One region of the Vibrio chagasii genome, then DNA from elsewhere that is predicted to be linked to it. Evidence: predicted binding sites of a transcription regulator. Region 1 holds the regulator's gene; the other holds the start of a gene.
What was found. The regulator MetJ, encoded in region 1, represses methionine synthesis genes. The targets are predictions, from matches to a motif close to TTAGACNTNTANANGTCTAA.
Positions count from the first base shown of each region.

Region 2: metK (methionine adenosyltransferase) is a predicted target of MetJ. The motif match lies at 1,867-1,886, and genes of this name have one in related genera.

Region 1 covers NZ_AP025465.1:3,126,148-3,141,357, forward strand. Annotated here, with positions in the region: gene argC (N-acetyl-gamma-glutamyl-phosphate reductase) at 1-14, opposite strand, end outside; gene argE (acetylornithine deacetylase) at 169-1,305, shown strand; gene ppc (phosphoenolpyruvate carboxylase) at 1,557-4,193, shown strand; gene OCV52_RS14485 (PadR family transcriptional regulator) at 4,543-5,082, shown strand; gene metF (methylenetetrahydrofolate reductase) at 5,213-6,112, opposite strand; gene OCV52_RS14495 (bifunctional aspartate kinase/homoserine dehydrogenase II) at 6,389-8,800, opposite strand; gene OCV52_RS14500 (O-succinylhomoserine (thiol)-lyase) at 8,803-9,984, opposite strand; gene metJ (met regulon transcriptional regulator MetJ) at 10,192-10,512, shown strand; gene OCV52_RS14510 (malic enzyme-like NAD(P)-binding protein) at 10,709-11,998, opposite strand; gene rpmE (50S ribosomal protein L31) at 12,332-12,550, opposite strand; gene priA (primosomal protein N') at 12,881-15,082, shown strand.
Region 2 covers NZ_AP025465.1:2,930,898-2,946,107, reverse strand. Annotated here, with positions in the region: gene OCV52_RS13445 (DUF2189 domain-containing protein) at 1-252, opposite strand, end outside; gene metK (methionine adenosyltransferase) at 621-1,775, opposite strand; gene tkt (transketolase) at 2,132-4,126, shown strand; gene OCV52_RS13430 (hypothetical protein) at 4,204-4,440, opposite strand; gene epd (erythrose-4-phosphate dehydrogenase) at 4,644-5,693, shown strand; gene OCV52_RS13420 (phosphoglycerate kinase) at 5,860-7,023, shown strand; gene fbaA (class II fructose-bisphosphate aldolase) at 7,179-8,255, shown strand; gene mscS (small-conductance mechanosensitive channel MscS) at 8,633-9,499, shown strand; gene OCV52_RS13405 (TetR/AcrR family transcriptional regulator) at 9,953-10,474, shown strand; gene OCV52_RS13400 (LysE/ArgO family amino acid transporter) at 10,541-11,170, opposite strand; gene OCV52_RS13395 (LysR family transcriptional regulator ArgP) at 11,314-12,210, shown strand; gene OCV52_RS13390 (oxidative stress defense protein) at 12,322-13,035, shown strand; gene serA (phosphoglycerate dehydrogenase) at 13,132-14,361, opposite strand; gene rpiA (ribose-5-phosphate isomerase RpiA) at 14,624-15,210, opposite strand, start outside.

The DNA of each region.
Region 1 (15,210 bases):
GTGGTTTTCAACATCTCAACACATCCATTTCTGAAGTAAGTTACATTTCAAAATTTGACTATTCATACTTAATTTTTGGCTTTATTTGATTTCTTATGCATTAAATATGATTTAATATGTGTTTTACCGACTTATAGTTTTCCTGTCAATAGTAGAAGTGAAGATATTATGCAATTACCGAGTTTCCTTGAGGTCTATAAAGGCCTAATTTCCACCGACTCTATTAGTTCTACGGATCCAAGCTGGGATCATGGCAACGAGAAAGTGATCGAAAAAATGGCTCAATGGTTTAAAGATCTGGGCTTTAGCGTAGAAGTCGTGGAAGTTGAGCCTGGCAAGCATAATATGATCGCAAAAATGGGCTCAGGCGAAGGCGGCTTATTGCTGGCTGGACATAGTGATACCGTGCCATTTGATGAAGGGCGTTGGAATTTCGACCCTCACGCACTGACAGAACACAACAATCGCTTCTACGGATTAGGTACTGCCGACATGAAAGGCTTTTTCGCCTTTATCTATGAAGCAGTAAGAAAGATGGATTGGAGTAAACAGGCGAAGCCACTTTATGTATTGGCAACCTGTGATGAAGAGACCACCATGCTAGGTGCGCGTCATTTCACTGAAAACGCACCGTTTAAACCGGATTACTGCATCATTGGTGAACCGACCAGCCTAGTACCGATTCGCGGGCACAAAGGTCACGTGGCGAATGCAGTGCGCGTAACCGGTAAATCAGGTCACTCTTCAGATCCAGCATTAGGCGTTAACGCTATCGAAATCATGCATGAAGTGCTGTTTGCTTTGATGCAGCTGCGCGACAAATTAATTAAAGAGTACCACCACCCAGGGTTCGCAATTCCAAGCCCGACACTAAACCTAGGTCATATTCATGGTGGTGACAGCGCTAACCGTATTTGTGGTTGTTGTGAACTGCACTACGACGTGCGCCCTTTACCAAGTATCAGCTTAGACGGTTTAGATAACATGCTGCGCAGCGCACTCAAAGAAGTGGAAGCGAAGTGGCCGGGCAGAATTGAGATTACGCCACTGCACGAACCTATCCCAGGTTACGAGTGTCAGCACGACCACCCATTTATCGGCGGCATGGAATCCGTTTGCGAAACTGAATCACAAACCGTGAATTACTGTACCGAGGCACCTTTCCTCCAAGAACTTTGCCCAACCTTAGTTCTGGGGCCGGGCTCAATCGACCAAGCTCACCAACCGGATGAATTCTTAAGCTTTGATTTTATCGACCCAACGATTGACGTACTGGGTAAATCTATTCGTAAATATTGTTTCTAGTTATTGCCACCCTTGCGATACTTTTTTATAAAAGCTGCCCTAAAAGGTGGCTTTTATTCTGTTATCCCTGCCAAAGCCTGATCTTGTAATTAAATTTCACTTTATTCCGAAGTCTTGGAAAATTTACTTCTCCCGCATTTCGAAAACTAATAATTGCAAACTTAGAATGCTTTATTTGACTAGATACAGCAGTTTTCGCTAGATTGTGTACTTAACAAGGAACAATGGATGTAATTTTTTTACGAGGCAGGATGACAATGAACGAGAAATACGCCGCTCTCAAGAGTAACGTAAGCATGCTGGGACGCTTGCTAGGTAACACAATCCAAGATGCACATGGTGACGTTATCTTAGAGAAAGTGGAAACTATCCGTAAACTTTCCAAATCCGCCCGCGCAGGCAACAAAGCTGACCGTGACAGCCTAGTTGAAGAAATCAAAAACCTGCCGAACGAACAACTCACTCCTGTTGCTCGTGCATTTAACCAATTTCTCAACCTCACCAACATGGCAGAGCAATACCACACCATCTCTCGCCACTGTGAGGAGCATGTTTGCGAACCAGACGTGCTGCAATCTCTATTTTCCAAATTAAACCAAAACGACATCAGCAAGCTAGATGCAGCTCAAGCTGTTCGCGACCTGAACATTGAGCTCGTTTTGACTGCACACCCAACAGAAATCACTCGTCGCACCATGATCAACAAGCTGGTGAAGATCAACGAATGTCTGTCTAAATTAGAATTAAGCGACCTATCACACAAAGAGCGCGTGAAAACCGAACGTCGCCTAGAGCAACTTATCGCTCAAGGTTGGCACTCTGATGTGATTCGTCAGCAACGCCCAACACCACTTGATGAAGCGAAATGGGGCTTTGCGGTTGTAGAAAACTCGCTATGGGAAGCTGTGCCTGATTTCCTGCGTGAAATGGATGGTCGACTAAAAGGCTACCTTGGTGAAGGCCTGCCGATTGATGCACGTCCAGTTCACTTCTCATCTTGGATGGGCGGTGACCGCGATGGTAACCCATTCGTAACGCACACTATTACCAAAGAGGTTCTGCGCCTATCTCGCTGGAAAGCCGCTGACCTTTACCTAGGTGACGTAAACGAGCTGATTACCGAACTGTCGATGACTAAGTGTAATGATGCGGTTCGTGAACTAGCCGGTGATGAGCATGAAGCTTACCGTGCAATCCTGAAGAACCTACGCACTCTACTGAACAACACACTAGAAGTACTAGATGCAAAACTGCATGACACTGAAGTTCCGAAGAAAGAAACACTACAGAACATCGACCAACTTTGGACTCCGCTTTACGCGTGTTACCAATCGCTGCACGAGTGTGGCATGGGCGTAATCGCAGACGGTTCTCTGCTTGATACCTTGCGCCGCCTAAAAGCGTTCGGTGTACATCTAGTTCGTCTCGATGTTCGTCAAGAAAGTACCCGTCACTCAGATGTACTGTCTGAACTGACTCGCTACTTAGGCATTGGTGATTACGACCAATGGAGCGAGCAAGACAAGATTGCTTTCTTAACCAATGAATTAAGCTCTAAGCGCCCGCTGCTTCCTCGCGATTGGGAGCCATCTGAACAGGTTAAAGAGGTTTTAGACACCTGTAAGGTCATTGCTGCTCAACCTCGTGAAGCCTTCGGTGCTTACGTGATTTCTATGGCGCGTACAGCATCAGATGTACTGGCTGTTCACTTGCTACTGCAAGAATGTGGCTGCCCATACCGCATGGACGTGTGTCCACTGTTCGAAACACTGGACGACTTGAACAACTCAGAAGCGGTAATGAAGCAGCTGATGAGTATCGACTTGTACCGTGGCTTCATCCAAAACCACCAAATGGTAATGATCGGCTACTCAGACTCAGCGAAAGATGCGGGCGTAATGTCTGCAGGTTGGGCTCAATACGATGCAATGGATAAGCTAGTTAAGGTTTGTGATGAAGAAGGCATTGAACTGACTCTATTCCACGGTCGTGGCGGTACGGTTGGTCGTGGTGGTGCGCCAGCGCACGCAGCTCTTCTTTCTCAGCCACCTAAGAGCTTGAAAGGCGGTTTACGTGTAACTGAGCAAGGCGAAATGATCCGCTTTAAGCTTGGCTTGCCAGATGTTGCTGTAAACAGCTTCAACCTTTACGCAAGTGCGATTCTAGAAGCGAACCTTCTGCCGCCACCAGAGCCAAAACAAGAGTGGCGCGACCTAATGGAAGTGCTGTCTCAAGTCTCTTGTGAGGCTTACCGTAACGTGGTTCGTGGTGAAGAGAAGTTTGTTCCGTACTTCCGTCAAGCAACACCAGAACTAGAGCTAGGTAAACTGCCTCTAGGTTCTCGCCCAGCTAAACGTAACCCGAACGGTGGTGTAGAAAGCCTACGTGCAATTCCATGGATCTTCTCTTGGAGCCAAAACCGCTTGGTACTTCCTGCATGGTTAGGTGCTGGTGAAGCGATTCAATACTCAGTTGACCAAGGGCATCAAGCGCTACTTGAAGAGATGTGTCGTGAATGGCCATTCTTCTCAACTCGTTTGGGTATGTTGGAAATGGTGTACTCGAAGTGCAACATGGAAATCGCTAAGTACTACGACCAACGTCTTGTTGACGAAGAGCTATTACCGTTAGGTGAATTGCTGCGTGAACAGCTACAAAAAGATATCAAAGCCGTACTAAATGTAGAGAACAACGAGAACCTAATGCAGAGCGACCCTTGGGGGCTTGAGTCGATTCGCCTACGTAACATCTACGTAGAGCCATTGAACATGCTTCAAGCTGAGCTGCTGTACCGTACTCGTAAGTGCGAAACACCACCAGCTGAGTTAGAAGAGGCGCTAATGGTGACTATTGCAGGCATTGCTGCAGGCATGCGAAATACCGGTTAATTAGTGATTTCTACTATAAGATAGACAAAAGGTCGCCTCGTGCGACCTTTTTATTTCAACAAAATGACCATGATGAGTTTTTTATCAGTTTTTTGGGTTATTTTATCCATGTATTCTACTTTATGCTTATTATTTAGATATACTACTGCTCCACTGCGGAAACACTCAATAATCATAATCTGCAGTACTTTGACCAATAAACTGGTCGACCTAGGTGATAAACGGCTTTGTAAGGTGACATAACCAACCCATGAGTTGGTACAACTTAAACATAACCAATATAACGTGCCACTAGAAGCACACTTGATGTTTAAGTATTTGTTTACTGTTTACCATTTGGATTTCAGACATGTCATTACCACACGTAATTTTAACCGTTCTAAGTACACGCGACGCTACTGGTTACGATATCACAAAAGAATTCTCTGCAAGCATCGGTTACTTCTGGAAAGCTAGCCATCAACAAGTTTACCGTGAGCTAAATAAAATGGCTCAGAACGAACAGGTAACTTGCGTGCTTGAACCTCAAGAAGGCAAACCTGATCGTAAAGTTTACTCTATCACCGATGCTGGCCGTAGTGCTCTGGGTGAATGGTTTGAACAGCCGACTGCACACCCAACGGTTCGTGACGAATTCTCAGCTAAGCTAATGGCTTGTGCTGTACAACCTTCTGACGCGTACCGTGTACAACTTTCTGAACTTGTAGAAGAATCTCGCAAATTGGTTTCTCATTACCGTGAAATCGAAGCGGCTTACTACGCAACACCAGCAACGCTAGACAAGCAAGCTCGTCTTGAGCGTCTAACGCTTCGTCGTAACCTACTTATCCGTGAAGCATGGATTGTATGGGCTGAAGAAGTATTGCTTGAACTTGGTGCTATCGCTTAAGCAGAAGCTAGAAGCTAGAAGCTAGAAGCTGATAGAAAAATAAAAGGCTTGAACTCTTAGAGTCCAAGCCTTTTTTGTATCTGTAGGATTTGAATTAAACAGCGATGCTTTACAGGAGCTTAAGCTTTACTTAAAGCGCAGCGACTTGCGGACGAACACCTAACGTGTGGCAAAGTGCGTAAGTCATTTCTGCACGGTTTAGCGTGTAGAAGTGGAAGTCTTTCACACCTTCACGGCTCAGTGTACGAACCATATCAATCGCTTGGCTAGCACCAACAAGCTGACGAGTCGTTGGATCATCGTCCAAGCCTTCAAATTGCTTCGCCATCCAGCCTGGTACTTTTACGTTATTCATCGCAGCAAAGCGAGACGCTTGCTTAAAGTTAGAAACTGGTAAGATACCCGGTACAATCTCAACATCAACGCCAGCCGCTACACAGCGGTCACGAAAACGTAGGTAGCTCTCTACATCAAAGAAGAACTGAGTGATGGCACGGTTTGCACCGGCATCCACTTTACGTTTTAGGTTGATAAGATCTGATTGAGCGCTTTTCGCTTCAGGGTGAACCTCTGGGAATGCCGCCACTGAAATATCAAAGTCGTGACGAGACTTGAGTAGCTCAACGAGGTCAGATGCGTACATCTCAGGCGCTCCGCCACCTGGTGGAATATCACCACGCAGCGCAACGATACTCTCAATGCCATTTGCCCAGTAATCGTCAGCAATTTGAATCAGCTCTTCGCGACTCGCATCAATACACGTTAGGTGCGGCGCAGCAACTAGACCTGTTTGGTTCTTGATTTCTTTAATGATTGAGTGGGTACGGTCACGCTCACCCGAGTTTGCACCGTAGGTCACTGATACAAATTTTGGTTGAAGCGTTTTAAGACGGTGAACAGAATTCCACAGGGTCTCTTCCATCTTTTCACTGCTTGGTGGAAAAAACTCAAATGACACATTGATGTTGTCAGAAAGCTCAGCGATATTCTGATTTAAAGCGTCGATATGACTAGCGTGTGTGTATCCCATCTTACTCTCCCTGTGGCAAAAGCAACCACTAAAATCTCAAATCCTCAAACGACGTTTAGACGTCTATATGTCCACAGGATGTATTGAATACGATTTAATGTCAACAGATCCATTATGAATTTTTTTCAAGTAGATCGTGAGTAAAACTCAAGTCGTTAGATGGGTCGCAAAGCAGAAATAAGGAAGAAAAAAGGCTGAGAAACACATCGTGCTTTCAGCCTTATTTATCTTAGTGAAGAGTATGCTATTTAAGTGCCATAGCAAATGATTTGAGTATTAGAACAGGCTCGACATTCGGTTCAAATCAGACTGAATTGCACCAGCCGTCACTTCACGTCCAGCACCTGGGCCACGAATAACCAATGGGTTATCTTTGTACCATTTACTCTCAATCGCAAAGATATTGTCGCAAGGCAGCAAGTTCGCCAGAGCGTGCTCTTTCGATAACGCTTCAACACCTACGGTTGCTTTGCCGTTCTTCTCTAAACGCGCGACGTAACGTAGTACCTTTTGCTGAGAATGCGCTTTCTCCAAACGCTCAGCCAACTCCTCACTCAGCACAGAAGCTTTGTCAAAGAAGTCATCCACCGATAGGTCTTGCAGCTCTTCAGGGACCAGTGATTCCACTTTTACGTTTTCAGGTTCGATATCTAAGCCCGACTCACGAGCCAGAATCACCAACTTACGCATCACATCTGAACCATCGAGGTCAGCACGAGGGTCTGGTTCTGTCAGGCCTTGTTGCCATGCTAAATCCACCAGCTCGCTGAACGGCACCGTGCCATCAAACTGCTGGAACAACCAAGACAAAGTGCCTGAGAAGATACCCGACAGCGCAATAATATCGTCGCCACTTTCACGTAGGTCACGTACCGTGTGGTTAATTGGTAAGCCCGCACCAACGGTCGCGTTGTACAACCAGTGACGGCTGATCTTAGCAAACGCATCTTGAACCTGATGGTAATACTCGCTTGATGCGGAGCCTGCCACCTTGTTCGCCGAGATCAAGTGAATGCCTTGCTGAGCAATCTGTAGATACTTTTCTGCAAGAGCTTGGCTGGCAGTAACATCCAAAACCACAGCTTCGTCGTAGCCCTGAATAGAGCCTAAACGCTCCAGCCAGTCGTTTCCATTGTTAGCAATCGCTTCGTCATCAAAGCGCTCACCGACAGAGGTTGCATCGATACCTTGGTCGTCGAACCAATAGGTTTGGCTATCAACCACAGCAACCAATTCAAAGTTCATTCCGCGACGCTTTTCGAGCTCAGCCTTTTGCTCAGCAAACAGACTTAACCAGCTTGAACCAATGTTACCCTTACCACACAAGGCAATCGCAACACGCTTCTGCGCTTGGAATAGTTGAGAGTGAATGCCCTTCACTAGGCTCGATGTTTCACTCTTACGAATCACTGCCACTAAACTCAGACCAGAGTTCGCTTCAGAGATAAACTCAACCGATGAACTCTTTAGCTGCTGATAAAAACCGTAGCAGTGGTTAGGGTTCTTCGTTACGCCCGCACCTACAGCAGCAATAAGAGAGAAGCCCTCTTTCAGCTTAATCTCAGCTTCAATCGCGTGATCTTGTAGGTACTCTAGAGCGCCACCAGCGATCTCTTCTGTATACGCGAGACGCAAGCAGTGTTGATCCGGTTCTAGCTCATAAGCCAGCGGCTCTAGTTGAGCACGCTTAAGCCCTTCAAGCACCTCACTTTCTAGACGGTCGAAATCGTGCCCGTGACCAAACGTCAGTTGCACAATCAGCACTTCATCCAGAGAGGTAATGATTTTTGCACCACGACCCGATGCCAATACACGCTCTATCTGTGTAGAGCCCGCCTCTGGCTGATAGCTGCAACGCAAGCTCAGATCCATCGCACTTTGCGCGACTGGCTGTAGTGTGCGGCTATGAAGCACAGGTGCGGCAAGACGAGCGAGTTCACTCGCTTCATCAAGACGAAGTAGAGGCAGTAAACACGCATCCGACACCAAGCGAGGGTCAGCACTGTATACGCCTGCTACATCACTCCAAATCGTTACGCGATCCACTTCAGCTAAAGCGCCAATCACGGTTGCTGAATAGTCTGAACCATTGCGACCAAGTAATACGGTTTCACCTTCAGTATTTTGCGCCATAAAGCCGGTAATCACCACACGACAATGGGCATGTTGCGCTAACGCTTCTTTAATCAGAGGATAAGAACGAGCACGCTCCACTTCAGGCTGAGCGCCCACTTCTGCACGTAAGAAAGCACGAGCATCTTGTGCGACAGCTTGTAAATCATGTTGGCACAACAAAGCAGCTAACAGACGTGAAGACCAAACTTCACCGTGACCTAGGACTTGCGCTTTTTGTGCTTCGCTTAGAGGAGCCGTTAGCTCGCCCAAAGCGGTAAATTCTTGTTGGATAGTCGCCGTAAGTTGCTCTGCAGGCTCACCTTCAAGCAGTGCTTCAATCAGTTCAAGCTGGAACTGACGAAGGGTTTGTAGGCACTCATGAGCAATACGCCCATCTTTATCAAGCGCTTCTACAAACTCAATCAAACGGTTAGTGGTTTTGCCTGCTGCCGAAACAACCACTAAGTCTGTTGCTGATGAATACTCTCTAAGAATGTTGACCACGCGTAAGTAACACTCAGGGTCTGCTAAACTGCTACCACCAAATTTATGTAGCTGGCGAAAGGCTGCCATTGTTACCCCTCCCCTTCAGCGATAAAGCCTTGTGTTTTTTCAAACGCTTGCTTGAGGTCATCAATCAAATCTTCAGCATCTTCAAGGCCAACAGAAAGACGCAGCAACTGTTGAGAAACGCCCGCTTCTGCCAGTGCTTCTTCACCCATCGCACGGTGCGTCATCGACGCAGGGTGACAAATCAAGCTTTCAACACCGCCCAGCGACTCCGCCAAAGAGAACAGCTCTAACTTATCGACAAAGAACTTAAGCGCCTCGAATGAGCCCGCAAACTCAAAACTCAGCATTGAACCAAAGCCAGACTGCTGCTTCTTCGCGATATCATGACCTGGGTGTTCAGGAAGGCTTGGGTGGTAAATTGTACCAACGAGATCTTGCTGCTGCAGAGACGCCAGAATTTCACGTGAACTCTCTTCGTGAACTCGCATACGAGCACCTAACGTACGAATGCCACGTAGCGTCATGTAGCTATCAAATGGTGTGCCGGTCGCACCAATACAGTTACCCCACCATGCTAGCTCTTCAGCGTGCTCTTCTGTTTTAGTGATCACCACACCACCAATCACATCTGAATGTCCGTTGATGTATTTAGTCGTTGAGTGGATAACAAAATCCGCACCCAGCTCTAAAGGCTTTTGGAACACTGGTGTCAAAAATGTATTGTCGACAGCAACCAGAGCACCAACCTCTTTCGCTTTACGGCAAGTTTCTGCAATATCAACTACACGAACTAAAGGATTCGATGGTGTTTCAATTAAGATCAACTTTGGCTTAAGCGCGATCGCCGCATCCAGTGCCGCTTGATCCGATTGATCAACAAACAGAACTTTGAAGTCACCTTTTAGTGAGCGAGTGTTAAACAAACGGTAAGTACCACCATAGCAGTCGTGTGGTGCGACAATCAGATCATCACTGCCTAAGAAAGCAGAAACCCATAAGTTAAGTGCAGAAGTACCGCAGTTAGTAACCACTGCACCTTTGCCCGATTCAAGCTCAAACAGTGCCGTTTCTAATAAACCGCGGTTTGGGTTACCTGAACGGGTGTAATCGTACTTTGGCACTTCACCAAAAGCGGGAAACCCATAGTTAGTCGAAAGATAAATAGGTGGGACAACGGCATGGTGTTGCGTGTCTGACTCGATACCAGTACGTACTGCGATTGTTGCTGGCTTCCGGCTGCTCATAGGTGCTTCCTTACAAGTTTGCGTCTGAGAGTCACAGCTGCTTGTCGGCATTTTGCGGCTGTGTTAGATATATGTTATCCACTTTACTTTCATAAACGTGAGACGTCAACACTTCTAGACGTCTATATGTCTTTGCTTATGGCGGTAAATCCCGCTAAAATCACCACTATTAATTTAATCTAACAACTAAAGTGATGAAGGTACGCAATGGCCGACTGGAATGGTGAATACATAAGCCCATATGCTGAGCATGGAAAGAAAAGCGAACAAGTAAAGAAGATTACAGTTTCTATCCCTTTAAAAGTGCTAAAGGTGCTTACTGACGAGCGTACTCGCCGCCAGATCAACAACCTGCGCCATGCAACAAACAGTGAGCTACTGTGTGAAGCTTTTCTACATGCGTACACAGGCCAACCACTGCCAACAGATGAAGACCTTCGTAAAGACCGCCCAGATGATATCCCTGCTGAAGTGAAAAAACTGATGACAGAAATGGGCATCGAGTTCGAAGCGTTTGACGAAGAATAACAATAACTCAGTCACTGCCTTCAATATTGATTCGCTTTAGCTGAATGTTCACATTACTGATTCGTCTTATCAGTGTTCTGTGAATAAGAGACATAAAAAAACCGACTCCAGATGAGTCGGTTTTTTATTATTTGTGCTCTATGGAGCAACCGCTATAACAAGCGACTACTCCATCCAGTCGCTATGCCATATGCTTCTATGCCATGTAGTTAGCAGGCATCTCGATACGCGCAACGCCAGATTCAACGGCCGCTTCTGCTACTGCTTTCGCTACGCGAGGAAGTAAACGTGGGTCCATTGGCTTAGGAATGATGTAACCCTTACCGAACTCAAGTGACGTCTCACCCGCTGCTTTTAATACTTCCGCTGGCACTTCTTCTTTCGCCAGTTCACGAATGGCTTTAACCGCTGCAAGCTTCATTTCGTCATTGATTTCGCTTGCACGCACATCAAGTGCACCACGGAAAATGAATGGGAAACAAAGTACGTTGTTTACTTGGTTAGGGTAATCACTGCGGCCTGTACCCATAATAAGGTCAGAACGAACTTCGTGAGCAAGCTCAGGCTTGATCTCTGGATCTGGGTTTGAACATGCAAACACAACTGGCTTATCAGCCATTAATGTTAGTGCTTCTGCCGGTAGTAGGTTAGGGCCTGATACGCCCAAGAATAGGTCAGCACCTTCGATAACATCTTCAAGCATACGCTTATCTGTGTTGTTTGCGAATAGTTCTTTGTATTCGTTCAGATCATCACGACGAGTGTGGATCACACCCTTACGGTCAAGCATGTAGATCTTCTCACGCTGAGCGCCACACTTAATCAGTAGCTCCATACACGCAACCGCCGCTGCGCCAGCACCTAAACAAACGATCTTACACTCTTCTAGCTTCTTACCTTGAAGCTCGATCGCGTTCAGCATACCTGCTGCTGTTACGATCGCAGTACCGTGTTGGTCATCGTGGAATACTGGTACATCACAACGCTCAATCAGGCGACGTTCAATCTCAAAACAGTCTGGTGCTTTGATGTCTTCTAGGTTGATACCGCCGAATGTATCTGCGATGTTCGCAACTGTATCGACAAACTCATCGATTGTGCGGTGTTTTACTTCAATATCGATAGAATCTAAACCAGCGAAACGCTTAAACAGTAGCGCTTTACCTTCCATTACTGGTTTAGAAGCAATTGGACCAAGGTTACCTAGGCCAAGAATCGCAGTACCGTTAGAGATAACTGCAACCATGTTGCCTTTACCTGTGTACTTATAAACGTTATCAACGTTCTGTGCGATCTCACGAACAGGCTCAGCCACGCCTGGGCTGTATGCAAGTGCTAGGTCTTCTGCAGAGTTTGCAGGCTTCGTCAGCTCAATGGCAATTTTGCCTGGAATTGGGAACTCATGATAATCAAGAGCTTGCTGACGGAATTGTTCTTGAGGTGATAATTCTTGAGAGGATTGATCTTGGCGGCTGTCTTCAGACATAGGTGTAGGTTCCTAGGATATTATTATTAGGGGGATCTTGTTCATGTTAATGGATGTACTTCAAAGTTCCTAGGTGGTAAAGGCCTCTGTCTCATTAAAAAACGAGATTTCACTACTAATAAGACCAGTGAGCAGTTGAAATTACTATCGCTTGTTGAACTTTCGAGCGGATTTGCAGTGATGAGTAATAAGCGAAGAATTACCCTTCAATATAGAGGCAAGCTGCTTGGTGTAGGAGAGAATGAAAGCTTGAGGGGAAAGTCTGTATTTTCTCAAATTTCAGGCAACAAAAAAGGACACCGAAGTGTCCTTTTTATGTCTAAATAGCGAGAATTACTTCTTGCTAGAAAGAGCACCGAAACGCTTGTTGAAGCGATCAACACGGCCGCCTGTATCTACGATACGTTGCTTACCAGTGTAGAACGGGTGACATTTGTCACATACGTCTAGGTGGATTGATTCTTTTGCTAGCGTTGAGTTGAACTCAAAAGTGTTGCCGCAAGAACAAGTAGCAGTAACTGCTTTGTATTCTGGGTGGATTCCAGCTTTCATGGGATAACCTCAAGTAGGCCGTGTCGCTATACGATTCTAAGCCGCACACCACACGTAGTTTAAAAAAGAAATAAAGACACCGCTCATCACTAAAGCGCGACGAAGCCATACCTTTAAGGTGCAGTATAGTAATGAATCTGTGAAGTAGGATCAACTGATTTGATACATTTTTCGCCAATATTGATATTATTTTCTTCATCTATTGAAATTCTTTGGCGGCAGCGACTTTCAGGCACTCACTTCCCCTTGTCAGCCAAACTGTTTCTCGAATTTAACCGCCTTATCCTTTAGACTGTTCGCTCTCGTCAACTCAGATAAAGCCGTCCCTTTATGCGTCCAATGATTGCCCGTGTGGCGCTGCCTGTCCCACTCGACAAGCAGTTCGATTACAAGATTCCAAGCCACCTATTTCCGATTATTGGTGGTCGAGTCTCTGTGCCTTTTGGACGACAAACCTTAACTGGGATTGTCACGGCTCTGGTTAACGAATCAGAATTCGAACTAGACAAACTCAAACCGATTAAAGCGTTGCTAGATAACCAGCCGGTTTGGCCGGACTCTGTCTACTCACTATTAACGTGGTGCAGTCAGTTCTATCAATACCCACTTGGCGAAACCTTTGCCAATGCCCTACCCAGAGCTTTACGCAAAGGCAAAGCGGCAGACTTCGCAACTTTGGTTGAGTGGCAGCTAACGCCGTCAGGCAGAGATCAGTTAATGCAAGGCTTTGGTCGCGCGGTCAAGCAAGCTAAAGTCATGCACATGTTGGAGCACGGTGCCGTTCCTCATCAAGAGTTCATCGACCAAGAGGTAGGCAGCGCTGTTCTCAAAACACTGGGAGAAAAAGGTTGGATTGAATCGGTTGAGAAGAAGCCGAAACGACAGCCATGGCCAGCCGACCTCGAAAACGACCAGGACAAACCTAAGCTCAACGAAGAGCAAGCCATCGCAATTGCAACGGTAAATAGTCAAAACAGCTTTGGTTGCTTCCTGTTAGAAGGTGTCACGGGTTCAGGCAAGACGGAAGTCTACCTAAATATGATTAAGCCGATTCTCGACCAGGGTAAACAAGCGTTAGTGCTGGTACCAGAGATTGGCCTAACACCACAAACCATTAACCGCTTTAAGCGACGCTTTAATGTGCCTGTTGAGGTTGTCCACTCAGGTCTAAACGATTCAGAGCGCCTAAATGCGTGGTTATCGGCTCGCGATAAAATTGCCGGCATTGTGATAGGTACTCGCTCAGCTCTGTTCACGCCGTTTGCCGATTTGGGCATTATTATTGTCGATGAAGAACACGACGCCTCATATAAGCAGCAAGATAGCCTACGCTACCATGCTCGTGATGTGGCGATCATGCGTGCGCACAAAGCGCAGATTCCAGTGGTATTAGGCTCTGCAACCCCAGCTTTCGAAACACTGCACAACGCGCAAATCGGTAAGTACAGCCACCTGACTCTGACCTCACGTGCCGGTGTCGCACTACCCACCACCAATAAAGTGTTGGATGTGAAAGGTGAATACCTAGAAAGTGGCTTGTCTGCATCATTGATCGCCGAGATGCAACGACACCTGAAATCTGGCAACCAAGTGATGCTGTTCCTCAACCGCCGAGGGTTTTCTCCGGCATTGATGTGTCACGATTGTGGTTGGACAGCCGAGTGTAAGCGCTGTGATGCCTACTACACCTATCACCAATACAGCAACGAAATGCGCTGCCACCATTGTGGCTCGCAGCAACATATTGTGCATAACTGCCAAGGCTGTGGTTCAGCAAACTTGGTCACGGTCGGAGTGGGTACCGAACAGTTGGAAGCGCAACTTGGTCAGCTATTCCCAGAATACAAAACCATTCGTATTGACCGTGACAGCACTCGCCGTAAAGGCAGCCTAGAGAGCGCACTCGAATCGATTCGCAAAGGTGAATACCAGATCCTTATCGGCACCCAGATGTTAGCTAAAGGCCACCACTTCCCTGACGTGACACTCGTGGCGTTATTAGATGTCGATGGCTCTTTATACAGCAGTGACTTCCGAGCCTCTGAGCGTCTTGCTCAGTTGTTCATTCAAGTGGCAGGTCGCGCAGGTCGTGCGAGTAAGCCTGGTGAGGTGATCTTACAAACGCACCACCCAGAGCACGGATTACTGCAAGCATTGCTGCACAAAGACTATAACCACTTTGCTCAAACGGCCTTAGCAGAGCGTAAACAAGCGATGTTGCCACCTTACACCTTTATGACGCTATTTAGAGCAGAGGCGAACGACACACGCTTGGTGGAAGAGTTCCTACGTCAGGTTCGTCATACACTGGAATCACACCCACTGTTTGACCAATATTGCATGGTGTTAGGCCCAACCCCTGCGCCACTGGCGAAGCGAGCGGGTAAATCTCGCTGGCAGTTGATTTTGCAAACCCAAACTCGCTCACTTATGCAGAAGCTATTAATGAGTGCGAAGCCGGCAATTAATATGTTACCCGCCGCGAAAAAAGTTCGTTGGTCGCTCGATATAGAGCCGCAAGACTTGAGCTAAACCCCTTCGGGTTAAAACTAATGATAAGTTTGTTCACAAATATTTCATATTTCTCGTGAGCAAGTTCACACGAGTCATGTGATTTTTGTTAATCTAGCCGTAACTTTACGCAGATGAAACGAATAAAA
Region 2 (15,210 bases), 200 kb from region 1:
GCTTGGCATCACCACCAAGTGTGTTCCTTGCCATTGGACAAGTTGAACAATGGCAATTGCCGCTCCCATAAAGCATAAACCGTAAAATGCGCTGATTAATGGCATTCTTACTAAGTCATGCAGAGCAAGCGACAACCAATGAAAGGGTGCGGAAATACTGATTTGGTTGCAAGGAATGGTGCGAGCGTAATCCTTATCGCTGACCTTGTGTTTTTTATCGTTCAGTTCGGATGGGTGCGCGGTACGAGGCATAGATCCCCCTAGTTAAATAACGTCCTAGTTATAATTCCATAAGACTCATCGGTGTGGCTTGTATGAGAGTTATGGTGTTGAGCTAAATTGCTCTTTGTCATCCCAGTTTTTGTTCTAGCGTGCATTTAACGAGCGTTATCAGACTGAATTAATTTAAGTTAAATGTGAGCTTGATCGCCTAGGAGTTACCTTAACTATTGTCAGTAGTGTTAGAAAACACAAATTATCAGCGGCTTTTTATACTTAGTGGTTAACGGTAAAGAAGGGCGTTAGAGAAAGAAGTAGCTAGTGAAGGTTCGGTAAGTACATAAAAATAAAGCCCTTACTAAGCAGTAAGGGCTTTAAAGAAACAAATCGCAGTGGCTAAATTATTTTAGGCCAGCGAAGTCAGCAAGGATTGCTGCTTTGTCAGTCGCTTCCCAAGGGAACTCTTCACGACCGAAGTGACCGTATGCTGCAGTCTGCTTGTAGATAGGCTGAAGAAGGTTCAGCATCTCTTGAAGACCGTATGGACGTAGGTCGAAGTTTTGACGAACTGCTTCAATGATGATTTCGTGCGCTACTTTCTCAGTACCGAACGTTTCAACCATGATTGATGTTGGATCTGCAACACCGATAGCGTAAGACAGTTGAATCTCACAACGGTCAGCCATACCAGCTGCAACGATGTTTTTCGCAACGTAACGTGCTGCGTAAGCTGCAGAACGGTCAACCTTTGATGGATCTTTACCAGAGAATGCACCGCCACCGTGACGAGCTGCGCCGCCGTAGGTATCAACGATGATCTTACGGCCAGTTAGACCACAGTCACCCATTGGGCCACCGATTACGAAACGGCCTGTTGGGTTGATGAAGAAGTTAGTGTCTTTGTTGATCCACTCTGAAGGAAGTACTGGCTTGATGATCTCTTCCATTACCGCTTCACGTAGGTCAGGTGTTGTTACTGAATCACAGTGTTGAGTAGAAAGAACAACAGCATCGATACCAACGATCTTACCTTGGTCGTACTGGAAAGTAACCTGAGATTTCGCATCTGGGCGAAGGAAGTCTAGCTTGCCGCTCTTACGTACTTCAGCTTGTTTCTTAACAAGAAGGTGAGAGTAAGTGATTGGAGCTGGCATTAGGATTTCAGTTTCGTTAGTCGCGTAACCAAACATGATGCCTTGGTCGCCTGCGCCTTGCTCTTTCGGGTCTGCTTTATCAACACCTTGGTTGATGTCTGGAGACTGCTTACCAATTGTGTTTAGAACGGCACAAGAGTCAGCGTCAAAGCCCATATCAGAGTGAACGTAACCAATTTCACGAACTGTTTCACGAGTGATCTCTTCGATATCAACCCATGCAGAAGTTGTTACTTCACCGCCAACCATAACCATGCCGGTTTTTACGTAAGTCTCACAAGCAACACGTGCTTTTGGATCTTGTTCTAAGATGGCATCAAGAACAGCATCAGAGATTTGGTCTGCAATTTTATCTGGATGACCTTCTGAAACAGATTCAGAAGTGAATAGGTGCTTAGCCATGAGAGCTCCACTTTTAGTTTTTGGTGTAAATAGTTCATGGCGTCGCAAGCTAGGAAGCGCCGCCATTAAATACAGTATATTTTGTAGGTGTTTCTACATCTAGACGTCTATTCTAAATTCCAGCGGTCGAATTACAAGCTCTTTTTTATGATATGCCATAACTAAACGTTTGCGTGTTGGTTGAGATAAGCGGCTGACAAGTGATGTAAATGTTCGAAAATTGCGAAAAATGACCGTTAAAATGCCAGTAAAACGTTTGCAGTCGCAATAGTCGTTTGAGAGAATACCCGCGCTAATTAAAATGAAAACATTAGCACTATCTCTTTTTTAAATCGCTTATGTATCCAGGAGCAGACATGCCTTCTCGTAAAGATCTAGCCAATGCAATCCGCGCACTTAGCATGGACGGTGTTCAACAAGCAAATTCAGGCCACCCAGGCGCACCTATGGGTATGGCTGACATCGCTGAAGTTCTTTGGCGTGGCCACTTGAACCACAACCCAGCAAACCCAGAGTGGGCTGACCGCGACCGTTTTATCCTGTCTAACGGCCATGGTTCAATGTTGATTTACTCTCTGCTTCACCTTGCAGGCTACGAGCTTTCAATTGAAGATCTGAAAAACTTCCGTCAACTGCACTCTAAGACTCCTGGTCACCCAGAGTACGGTTACGCTCCTGGTATCGAGACAACGACGGGTCCTCTAGGTCAAGGCATCACTAACGCTGTTGGTATGGCAATGGCAGAGAAAGCACTGGCTGCACAGTTCAACAAAGAAGGTCACGACATCGTAGACCACTACACTTATGCATTCATGGGTGATGGCTGTCTGATGGAAGGTATCTCTCACGAAGCATGTTCACTAGCTGGTACGCTAGGTCTTGGTAAGCTGGTTGCTTTCTGGGATGACAACGGTATCTCTATCGATGGTGAAGTGGAAGGTTGGTTCTCTGACGATACTCCTAAGCGTTTTGAAGCATACGGCTGGCACGTAATTCCAGCAGTAGACGGTCACGATCCTGAAGCAATCAATGCAGCTATCGAAGCAGCTAAAGCAGACCCTCGTCCAACGCTTATCTGTACTAAAACTATCATCGGTTTTGGTTCTCCAAACAAAGCAGGTACGCACGACTGTCACGGTGCTCCACTAGGCGCTGATGAAATCACAGCAACTAAAGCAGCATTGGGTTGGGAACACGGTCCTTTCGAAATCCCAGCTGATATCGCAGCTGAGTGGAATGCGAAAGAAGCAGGCGCAGCGAAAGAAGCAGCGTGGAATGCTAAGTTTGACGCATACGCAGCGGCTTACCCAGAGCTAGCAGCAGAATTCAAACGTCGTACTAACGGTGAACTTCCAGCACAGTGGGAAGAGAAAGCAAACGCAATCATTGCTGATCTTCAAGCTAACCCTGCAAACATTGCTTCACGTAAAGCATCTCAAAATGCTCTAGAAGCGTTTGGTCAAATGCTTCCAGAATTCATGGGCGGCTCTGCTGACCTAGCGCCTTCGAACCTAACTATGTGGTCCGGCTCTAAGTCTCTAGAAGCAAATGACTTCTCTGGTAACTACATCCACTACGGTGTACGTGAATTCGGTATGACGGCGATCATGAACGGTATCGCTCTGCACGGTGGTTTCGTACCATACGGCGCGACATTCCTAATGTTCATGGAATACGCTCGTAACGCAATGCGTATGGCTGCTCTGATGAAAGTTCAGAACATCCAAGTTTACACGCATGACTCTATTGGTCTTGGCGAAGATGGCCCAACTCACCAACCAGTTGAGCAAATGGCTTCTCTACGTCTGACTCCAAACATGAGCACATGGCGTCCATGTGACCAAGTTGAGTCTGCAGTCGCTTGGAAACTGGCTATCGAACGTAAAGACGGTCCAACGTCTCTAATCTTCTCTCGTCAAAACCTTGCGCAGCAAGAGCGTAGCGAAGAGCAAGTAGCTAACATCGTGAAGGGTGGTTACATCCTGAAAGATTGTGAAGGTAAGCCAGAGCTGATCCTTATCGCTACAGGTTCTGAAGTTGAGCTAGCGGTTAACGCTGCAGCTGAACTAACAGCTGAAGGTAAGAAGGTACGTGTAGTATCTATGCCTGCAACTGACGCATTCGACAAGCAAGACGCTGAGTACCGTGAATCTGTACTTCCATCTGACGTAACAGCTCGTATTGCTGTAGAAGCTGGCATCGCTGACTTCTGGTACAAGTATGTTGGTTTTGGTGGCAAAATCATCGGTATGACAACGTTTGGCGAATCTGCACCTGCAGGTGAGCTATTCAAGATGTTCGGTTTCACTACTGAAAACGTAGTAAACACAGCAAAAGAGCTTCTTGCTTAATCATTACTTGTTAACAAGCAATGAAAGAAAAACCGAGCTATCAGGCTCGGTTTTTTTAGTAATATACAAATTTTAGGCTATTCGAATTCATTACCCCAATTGTCCAGCTCTTTAGTGCCACATACTTTACATGTCACGTACCTATCCATGTTGTAGTAGTGGCCGCCATTGATAATTGAGTTAGCAAAAAGCTTAATTCTACCGAGTAAACTTTTGTCGGTATCATAACTGCTTGTCTGGCGAACAAGAATTTCACTATGTGGTGTGTCTTTATTGCATGTCTTGCAAAAATGAGTCGCTGGGTATCCAGATATAACCTTTTCCTTTGGTTGAGAAAACTGGGTTAGAAACAGCCGTAGAACTAGGTAAGACTCATCACCTCAATAACTACATTAATCAAAAATGATAATCAATGCTAATAGATTGCTTTTGTCTAGTTAGACAACTCAACTAATGCCTTTTGGGTAGGATTCAGTTATTATCTGTTGCACGAAATTTTGGTTAGATGTACGGAACTATGCTAAAAGTCGCGATAAACGGATTTGGACGAATAGGGCGTAACGTATTACGCGCTGTTTACGAAAGTGGCAAAAGCCAACAAATCAAAGTAGTAGCTGTCAATGAGCTTGCTCAGCCTGACGCTATGGCTCACCTATTACAGTACGATACCAGCCACGGTCGCTTCGGTAAGAAGATCTCCAACGACCAAGAGCACATCTATGTCCATCATGGCATCGGTGTGGAAGATAAAGGTGAGTTCGATACGATTCGTATTTTACATCTTGCTGATATCGAGTTGCTGCCTTGGCGTGACCTCGAAGTGGACATCGTTCTTGATTGTACTGGTGTTTACGGCTGCCGTGCAGACGGCCTTGCACACATTGCGGCTGGCGCGAAAAAGGTACTGTTCTCACATCCGGGAGCTAATGACCTAGACAACACCATTATCTACGGCGTGAATCACGATACTATCGAAGCCGACCACAGAGTCGTTTCTAACGGTTCATGTACCACCAACTGTATCGTTCCTATCATTAAGGTTCTTGATGAAGCCTTTGGCATCGAATCAGGCACCATAACGACCATTCACTCTTCAATGAATGATCAGCAAGTTATTGATGCTTACCACAGCGACCTTCGCCGTACTCGTGCAGCAAGCCAATCCATTATTCCTGTCGATACCAAACTGCATAAAGGTATTGAAAGAATTTTCCCGAAATTTTCTAACAAGTTCGAAGCAATATCTGTGCGTGTACCGACGGTAAACGTAACAGCGATGGATTTAAGTGTCACAATTAATACGAATGTGAAAGTTAATGACGTAAATCAAACCATTGTTAACGCATCTCAGTGTACATTACACAACATCGTTGACTATACTGAAGCGCCGCTCGTATCCATTGACTTTAATCATGATCCCCATAGCGCGATTGTTGATGGTTCACAAACTCGAGTGAGCAATGGCCACTTAGTGAAAATGCTAGTGTGGTGTGATAATGAATGGGGCTTTGCGAACCGAATGCTGGATACGGTTCTTGCAATGCAAGCTTCAGAAGGCAAGAAGTAAGACCTAGAAGCAAATGTGCGGATTATTTATTTTTTAGCTTGAAATAAATGCGAAGTGTCCACATATTATGAGTAGCTAAAGTATTACCAGTTGAATAATTTATAGGCTTAGCAGGGTTGCTGAGTTTCCAAAACTTTATTTTTATTTAAATTTGAGAGGACAAATCATGTCTGTGATCAAGATGACTGACCTGGAACTTGCAGGTAAACGCGTATTTATCCGTGCTGACCTAAACGTACCAGTAAAAGACGGTAAAGTAACTTCAGATGCACGTATCCTAGCATCTCTACCAACTATCAAGCTTTGCCTAGAAGCTGGTGCAAAAGTAATGGTTACTTCTCACCTTGGTCGTCCTACTGAAGGCGAATACAACGAAGAGTTCTCTCTAGCTCCTGTAGTTAACTACCTAAACGACGCACTAGATTGCGAAGTTAAACTGGCTAAAGACTACCTAAACGGCCTAGAGCTAAACGCTGGTGAGCTTGTTGTTCTAGAAAACGTTCGCTTCAACAAAGGCGAGAAGAAGAACGAAGAAGAGCTATCTAAAGCATACGCATCTCTATGTGACATCTTCGTAATGGATGCATTCGGTACGGCTCACCGTGCACAAGCATCTACTCACGGTGTTGGTTCTCACGCTCCTGTAGCATGTGCTGGTCCTCTTCTTGCTGCTGAACTTGAAGCACTAGGTAAAGCAATGGACAACCCAGAGCGTCCACTAGTTGCTATCGTTGGTGGTTCTAAAGTTTCTACTAAACTGACTGTTCTTGAGTCTCTATCTAAAGTTGCAGACCAACTTGTTGTTGGTGGTGGTATCGCAAACACCTTCATCGCTGCTGAAGGCCACAACGTAGGTAAGTCTCTATACGAAGCAGACCTAGTTGACACTGCTAAGAAGCTGATGAAAGAGTGTGCTATCCCAGTAGCGACTGACGTTGCATGTGCTAAAGCATTCGACGAGAACGCAGAAGCTGAAATCAAACACGTATCTGAAGTTGCAGACGACGACATGATCTTCGACCTAGGTCCTGATTCAACTGCAGCTCTAGCTGAAATCATCGGCAACGCAAAAACTATCCTTTGGAACGGCCCTGTAGGCGTATTCGAATTCAAGAACTTCGAAGCGGGTACTGCTGGTATTTCTAAAGCAATCGCTGAGTCTGCAGGTTTCTCTGTAGCAGGTGGTGGTGACACGCTAGCAGCTATCGACAAGTTCGGTATCAAAGCTGACGTTTCTTACATCTCTACTGGCGGCGGCGCTTTCCTTGAGTTCGTTGAAGGTAAAGTACTTCCTGCAGTAGCAATGCTTGAAGAGCGTGCTAAAGCATAATTGATTTAGAAAGGCGAGATGCGAATCTCGCCTTTTAACGTTTGCTGCATATCACACTTTTTTGCTAGAATGGCATAAGTTGTGAGCAAACGATTGCAAGTTTTTAAACTTAAGTTTTTTAATCTTAAAACGATAGAATAAATAGGACTATTTCCATGTCTAAGATCTTCGATTTTGTAAAACCTGGTGTGATTTCTGGCGATGACGTACAGAAAGTATTTGAAGTAGCAAAAGAAAACAAATTTGCTCTTCCTGCTGTAAACGTTGTTGGTACTGACTCTGTAAACGCAGTACTAGAAGCGGCTGCTAAAGTTAAATCTCCAGTAGTTGTTCAGTTCTCTAACGGTGGCGCTGCATTCTTCGCAGGTAAAGGCGTTAAACTTGAAGGTCAAGGTGCACAAATCCTTGGTGCTGTAGCTGGTGCTAAATACGTACACGCTGTAGCTGAAGCTTACGGTGTTCCAGTTATTCTACACACTGACCACGCTGCTAAGAAACTACTTCCATGGATCGACGGTCTACTGGACGCTGGTGAAGAGTTCTTCGCTCAAACTGGTAAGCCTCTATTCTCTTCTCACATGCTAGACCTTTCTGAAGAGTCTCTAGAAGAGAACATCGAAACATGTGCTAAGTACCTAGAGCGCATGGCTAAAATGAACATGACAATCGAGATCGAACTTGGTTGTACTGGTGGTGAAGAAGACGGCGTTGATAACTCTGATATGGATGCATCTGAGCTTTACACTTCTCCAGAAGACGTTGCTTACGCATACGAGAAACTAAGCGCTGTTAGCCCACGTTTCACTATCGCAGCATCTTTCGGTAACGTACATGGTGTGTACAAGCCAGGTAACGTTGTTCTAACTCCAACTATTCTACGTGACTCTCAAGCATACTGTGCAGAGAAGTTTGGTATCGCACCTAACGCTCTAAACTTCGTATTCCACGGTGGTTCTGGTTCTACTGAAGCAGAAATCCAAGAGTCTATTGGCTACGGTGTTATCAAAATGAACATCGATACTGATACTCAGTGGGCGACATGGGATGGTATCCGTGCATACGAAGCGGAAAACCGTGACTACCTACAAGGTCAAATCGGCAACCCAACTGGTGAAGATGCACCAAACAAGAAGTACTACGATCCACGCGTATGGCTACGTGCTGGTCAAGCTTCTATGGTTACTCGTCTTGAGAAAGCATTTGCTGACCTTAACGCTGTAGACGTACTATAATTCTTTGAATTAAGTACTCTTTAGTTCCAAAACCCGCAGATTGAGCGGGTTTTTTTATATCTGATAAAAAGTTGTATTATTTATGTGAAAAACCTAGCGTGTGGTGAATAAGTTTCCTAGGATTGAGTTAACGGTATTTGTATTTATGCGTAAGTTTCCTTTATTCAAAGGCTTACATGAGTATGACTTTGCAATCTTTTAAAGACAGGATATCGTGCCGGAAAACGGAGTGTAGACACTCTGTTTCGTAAAACAGACTTAGCAAATTTTTCGTTAGCCTTCTGGTTTGGTCAAATAAAGTTAGCAAAGCCTATTCGACTGAAAAATTTGGTTTAAGGCAGTTTAGCTCATAGCGTATAACATAGAGGATGCACATTATGGCTGAGAGTTCTACAACGATTGAGACCCCGCTTGTAGATGGTCTTTCAAATGCAGAACAGTGGTTAACGGATAACTCAGATTTGTTTATTCAGTACGGGGTAAACATTATATCTGCATTGGTTATTCTGTTTATTGGTAACCTAATCGTAAAAGCTGTAGCAAACAGCGTGGCTAAGGTTCTTCAGAAGAAGAATATGGACCGAGCGGTTGTTGAGTTCATTCATGGCTTAGTCCGTTATTTGTTGTTTGTTATTGTTTTGATTGCAGCTCTTGGTCGCCTTGGCGTTCAGACTGCATCTGTGGTGGCGGTAATAGGTGCCGCTGGTTTAGCGGTTGGTCTTGCACTGCAAGGTGCACTATCGAACTTTGCAGCAGGTGTGCTTATCGTTGCATTCCGTCCATTCAAGTCTGGCGACTATGTGGAAATTGGCGGTGTGGCAGGCTCAGTTGATTCAATTCAGATCTTCCAAACGGTTTTAACAACACCTGATAATAAAATGGTTGTGGTACCGAATGGTAATGTTATCGGTGGCTCAATCACTAACTATTCTCGCCATGATACGCGTCGTATCGACCTAATGATTGGTGTCTCTTACGGCGCAGATCTACAAAAGACCAAAGAGCTTTTGACTAAGATCTGTGAAGCTGATGAGCGTATACTTAAAGAACCAGGTGTTTTAGTTGGTGTACACACGCTAGCAGACTCTTCAGTTAACTTCGTGGTTCGCCCATGGGTTAGCACTGCTGAGTACTGGAATGTTTACTTCGACTTAATGCAAGCAATCAAAGAAGGCTTGGATAAAGAAGGTATCGAAATCCCATTCCCACAAATGGATGTTCACATGAACAAAGTTGAGGGCTAATAAAGCTTCGACAAATTGAATAAAAGGCGGATAACTTAGGTTATCCGCCTTTTTTGTTGTCTTCAATATCATTCCTTTTACTCGTTAGTTGTTGTTACTGCTTAGCTTCTTTTCTTTGTATATCCCTATTTCGTGTTCTACTCGACGTCGGCCACAACGATGTTTTTAACATCGCATATAAGGGCTTTCTTACTTCTTGTCCTCCCAAAATAGCCAATAAACATAAACCGCCAGGAATCAGAATCATCATCAGTAGCGGTCGAAGTAGGTAAGAGAAGCAAAAGATCGTGGGCAGAAAAATCAGCACTTGTCCCAGTCGGTTTAATATATTCATCATGTCCGTATCTCCAAAGTTAAATTGAGCGCGCTCATTTTCATAATTGAGCGTGCTCAATTTGTCAAGTTAGAGCACTAAGAGTATGATCAAGCTTGATTAGAGAAGGATGTATTTTCGTGAGTAAGAGAGAGATAACGAAACAGAAGATCTTAGCGTCTGCTTGGGAGTTGTTTGGGGAAAATGGTTATGACAACACCACAACTCGACAGATCGCTCGCCACGCGGGTGTGGCAGATGGCACGGTGTTTAGTCATTTTGAAACCAAGCTGACTATTCTTCGAGAAGGAATGCTATCGCAGTTGGAAAAGATTGGTCAGGAGGTGTTAGCGGCTGAGCAAGATAAACGTGCTGTGGATATCGGTATCTCGCTAATTGGACACTACTACAGCTATTATTTTGATAATGTTGAGTTAAGTCGAGCGTTACTCAAAGAGGTCATTTGGGATCTAGACTATTACCGCACCTTTGATCAGGCACTCTTTCAGACTGTTAATGTCGATGCATCTATTTCTGAAAAAATGCCATTGATTATGGATAGCTATTTCATGACCTTGATAAATCACTTGAGCCAACCGGAACCAAGCCTTGAAGCTGCGCTGAGTGAACTTAACAGTAAAATTCGAGTCATTCTAGCGTAACTCATTATATTAATGAGTTACTGATGTCATCTTTGGCTTGGTCGGCAGTCTTTGTTCTTTAATTGCTTACCAGTATTGCTCAACCAGTCCATTGGTAAGCACAGCAGCAATTGCGAACATCATAGTTGCTACAGCGATATCAATGCCTTTCTTAACATTCGGTTTAGATAGCGTTGGGCCAAGCTTTGCGGCTCCCAGTGAGAGCGAGTAAAACCAAACGAACGAAGCCAATATGGTTCCCATAGCAAACGCGATTCTGTCGTTACCTTCAAACTGTCCGCCAATCGAACCAAGAATCACAACTGTATCCAAATAGAGGTGTGGGTTTAATACTGTAACTGCCAATGCTCCTAGGATGACAGTACGTTTACCACGAGCCAATATTTCACCTTTTGATTCCTTGTCTGATGGCGCTTTAAAAGCACTACGCAGCGACAACAAACCATAGACAGTCAGGAAAGCGATACCACCTAGTGTCACTGAAGTGAGCAGGACTTCATTTTGCGACAAGATAGCGCCACCACCAAAAATGCCTAGCGAGATAAATAGGGTGTCGAGCAAGCTACAAATCGTTGCTGTGGTTAAATGGTGATTGCGCTTTATCCCTTGATTTAGGACGTACGCATTTTGTGCGCCAATAGGGATAATCATGCTTGCCCCTAGACCAAAACCTTGTAATAAAACCCAAAAACTCATTTTAACCTCCCATTTAATTAACGACACATACTGGTTATAAGGGGAAGATACTCCGCTCCTTGTGATAAGTATAATTAATGATTTTAATCCATTATTAGAGTTGCTAATGTAGGGTGAGGCTTGATTAAAAAGGGAGCAAAGTGATGCGTGGTTTAGATTATAAATGGATAGAAGCGCTGGATGCTGTCGTTAAACAACGCAGTTTTGAAAGGGCGGCAGAGCAGTTATATATCTCCCAATCAGCAGTGTCGCAACGCATTAAACAGCTAGAAAAGTGGCTCGCTCAACCTGCTTTGGTAAGGGAAAACCCACCTAGGCCAACCCCGGCTGGTAAAAAGTTACTAGGCTTATATCGTCGAGTCCGTTTGTTGGAGCATGAACTCGTTCCCGAGCTGATGAATGAAGATGGGAATCAGCCTCTATCAATATCCATTGCTACTAACGCGGATAGCTTAGCAACTTGGTTACTGCCAGCTTTGTCGGATGTGATGAAGTTGCGCCAAGTGGAATTGAACCTCGCTATTCATGGCGAATCGAGAACCATAGAGAAGATTAAAAGTGGTGAAGTTGCAGGTGCAATTAGTTTGGAGTCTCAAGCGATTCCTGGTTGCAGTGCCGACTACCTTGGTCGCATGGATTATGTGTGTGTGGCAAGTCCAGATTTCCACCAGCGCTACTTCTCGGAAGGGGTCAACTACACCACATTGAGAAAGGCTCCAGCTGTGTCTTATGATCAATACGATGACCTCCACAAGAAGTTTCTGCATTATCATTTTAATGTGCCTAGAGACAGCGTGATCAACCATACAGTTGGTAGCTCTGAAGCGTTTGTGCGTTTGGCCTTGTCGGGTGTTGCCTACTGTTTGATTCCAAGGTTACAGATCATCGAGGAGCTAGAATCAGGTTCGTTGATTGATATTACGCCCGGGTTTTTATTGTCCTATCGGATTTACTGGCACCATTGGCAGCTTGAAAGTGGGGTACTTAAAGAGATCTCACAAGCGATTTTGAGTTTTGCTCACGAACATTTACCACAGTAAGCTGGTGGTTTTTTCAGCGTCAAAGTTCTGTTAGAAGTGCGGTGTCTAGATTGGATAAACGGCAAATTACTCTATGATGAAAAGACATTTGTTTAGCATAGGTCTCCCCCCATGAAGTTTGTACCAAAGATGTTAGCAACCTCTCTTACTCTTACAGCAGCCCTAAGTGCTGTAAGTTTTTCGGCATTGGCTAATTCGCCATCTTTTCCACACATTTCGACGACCGGTTACGGTGAAGTGGTGGCAACGCCAGATATGGCGACATTTTCAGTCAGAGTTGTTGAGTCAACGATGACCGCAGAGCAAGCAAAGCTCACCGTTGATAAAGTGGTGATGAGCTTCCTTAATAAGCTACATAAAGCTGGGGTTGATGAGGCGAGCGTTCATAGCTCTAACCTTTACCTAGCGCCTCAATATCACTACCCAAAAGACGGCAAGCCGGAGTTAGTTGGTTACCGAGCTTCACGTAATGTGACGGTTGAAGTTAAGGATTTATCGAATCTTAATGAGTATATGGATATTGCCATTGCTCAAGGGATTAACCAGATCGATAACATCCAATTGCAAGTGCGTGACCAAGCGAAATATCAAGAGCAAGCGCGTTTAGAAGCAATCAAAGACGCAAGAGCAAAAGCTAAATCATTAGCGACTGGTTTTGAGCGTGAGCTTGGCGACGTGTGGCGTGTTGATTACAACGCACAGTCTTCTCAGCCGGTACTAATGCGTTCTATGGCGATGGATGCGAGAACGGAGTCGAACTCTTATGAAGACTCAACGATCACTATTCGTGATCGTGTGAATGTGATCTATCAGCTTGAAGAGTAATTAGATCATCATGATCTAATTGCCTATCATAGGCCAAATACTAAAAAGGCTCTCACAATGAGAGCCTTTTTGTTTTTCTAATACCGAATTCGATGATTAGTGAAGTAGACGAGCACGGATAGTGCCTTCGATCTCTTTCAGTTTCAGCAGTGCTTCTTCAGACCGGTCTGCCTCAACATCGATCACTACGTAACCCATATCAGCGGCTGTCTGTAGGTACTGACCTGCGATGTTGATGCCTTCTTCTGCGAAGATGGTGTTGATTTGAGTCAGAATGCCTGGACGGTTCTGGTGAATGTGCAATAGGCGAGATGTGCCCGTATGCAGTGGTAGCGATACCTCTGGGAAGTTAACACTTGATAGCGTTGAACCGTTATCAGAGTATTTTGCCAGTTTACCTGCCACTTCTACACCGATGTTCTCTTGGGCTTCTTGAGTAGAACCACCAACGTGTGGAGTTAGAATCACGTTATCGAACTGCATCAATGGTGACTCAAATGGGTCAGCATTGGTTTTCGGTTCGGTTGGGAATACGTCAATCGCCGCACCTCCAAGGTGACCAGAATCTAGAGCGCCACATAGAGCCGGAATATCGACTACAGTGCCACGCGCTGCATTGATAAAGATTGCGCCCGGCTTCATACGATCGAACTCTTCTTTACCCATCATGTTCTTGGTTTCATTGGTTTCTGGAACATGCAGTGAGATCACGTCACACTTGTTCAACAGTTCAGTCATGGTGTGAACTTGCGTTGCATTACCCAGTGAAAGCTTGTTTTCAATATCGTAAAAGTAAACGCGCATACCTAGGTTTTCCGCAATAATACCCAGCTGAGTACCAATGTGACCGTAACCGATAATACCTAAGCGCTTACCACGAGCTTCGTAAGAGTTGTCTGCACTCTTTTTCCAGATGCCACGGTGCGCAAGAGCATTCTTTTCTGGGATGCCACGTAGTAGCAATAGAACCTGACCAAGAACTAGCTCAGCAACGCTTCGCGTGTTTGAGAATGGTGCGTTGAAGACAGGTACACCACGTTTTGCAGCTGCTTCAAGGTTTACTTGGTTAGTACCGATACAGAAACAACCGATAGCAACCAATTTTTCAGCAGCATCAATTACTTCTTGGGAAAGGTTTGTGCGAGAACGAATACCGATGAAGTGAGCATCTTTAACTGCTTCAAGTAGTTCATCTTCAGGTAGTGAGCCTTTGTGGTACTCAATATTTGTGTAACCAGCGGCTTGAAGTACTTCTACTGAAGAAGGGTGAAGACCTTCTAGAAGTAGAATTTTTATTTTTTCTTTTTCCAGTGAAACTTTGGCCATTGTTCTCGTCCTTAAAATGGAAAGGTTGGGCAAATGCGGCGCACGTGCTACAAAATGGCTGAAAGGGGAACAAATTCACCACTTTGTTAGGAGACAAACGTTTTCCCTGTGCGTCTTCTGAACAATAAAGTAACAAAAAAAAAATGTTTTGGGTAAGAAAATTACGGAATAAGACATAATTTTACAGGTACAAAGCAAAAAAAAACGGCGCCCTTAGGCACCGTATGTAATGAAGTAACAGAAAAACTCAATCTTCTATTATTTATTCTTCGATTTTTGCACCTTCAGGTGTACCTGTAATAACCACGTCTGCGCCACGGTGTGCGAATAGGCCAACCGTTACCACACCAGCGATACCATTGATGATATCTTCTAGTTGTTTCGGGTTTTCAATCGCCATGCCGTAAACATCTAGGATCACGTTGCCGTTATCCGTTGTACAACCTTCACGGTAAACCGGGTCACCACCAAGCTTAACTAGCTCACGCGCAACGTATGAACGCGCCATTGGGATAACTTCTACCGGTAGAGGGAATTTACCCAGTACATCAACAGCTTTCGTGCCATCAACTATACATACAAATTTATCAGAGATAGCCGCTACGATTTTTTCACGAGTTAGAGCTGCACCGCCGCCCTTGATCATGTCGCGAGATGGGTTGATCTCGTCGGCGCCATCAACATAGATGTCTAACTTAGCAACATCATTACACTCATACACTTTGATCTCTAGCTCTTCTAGGCGTTGCGTTGAAGCAACAGAGCTTGAAACTGCACCTTTGATTTTGTCTTTCATTGTGCCTAGTGCGTCGATGAAGTGATTTACTGTAGAGCCAGTACCAACACCTA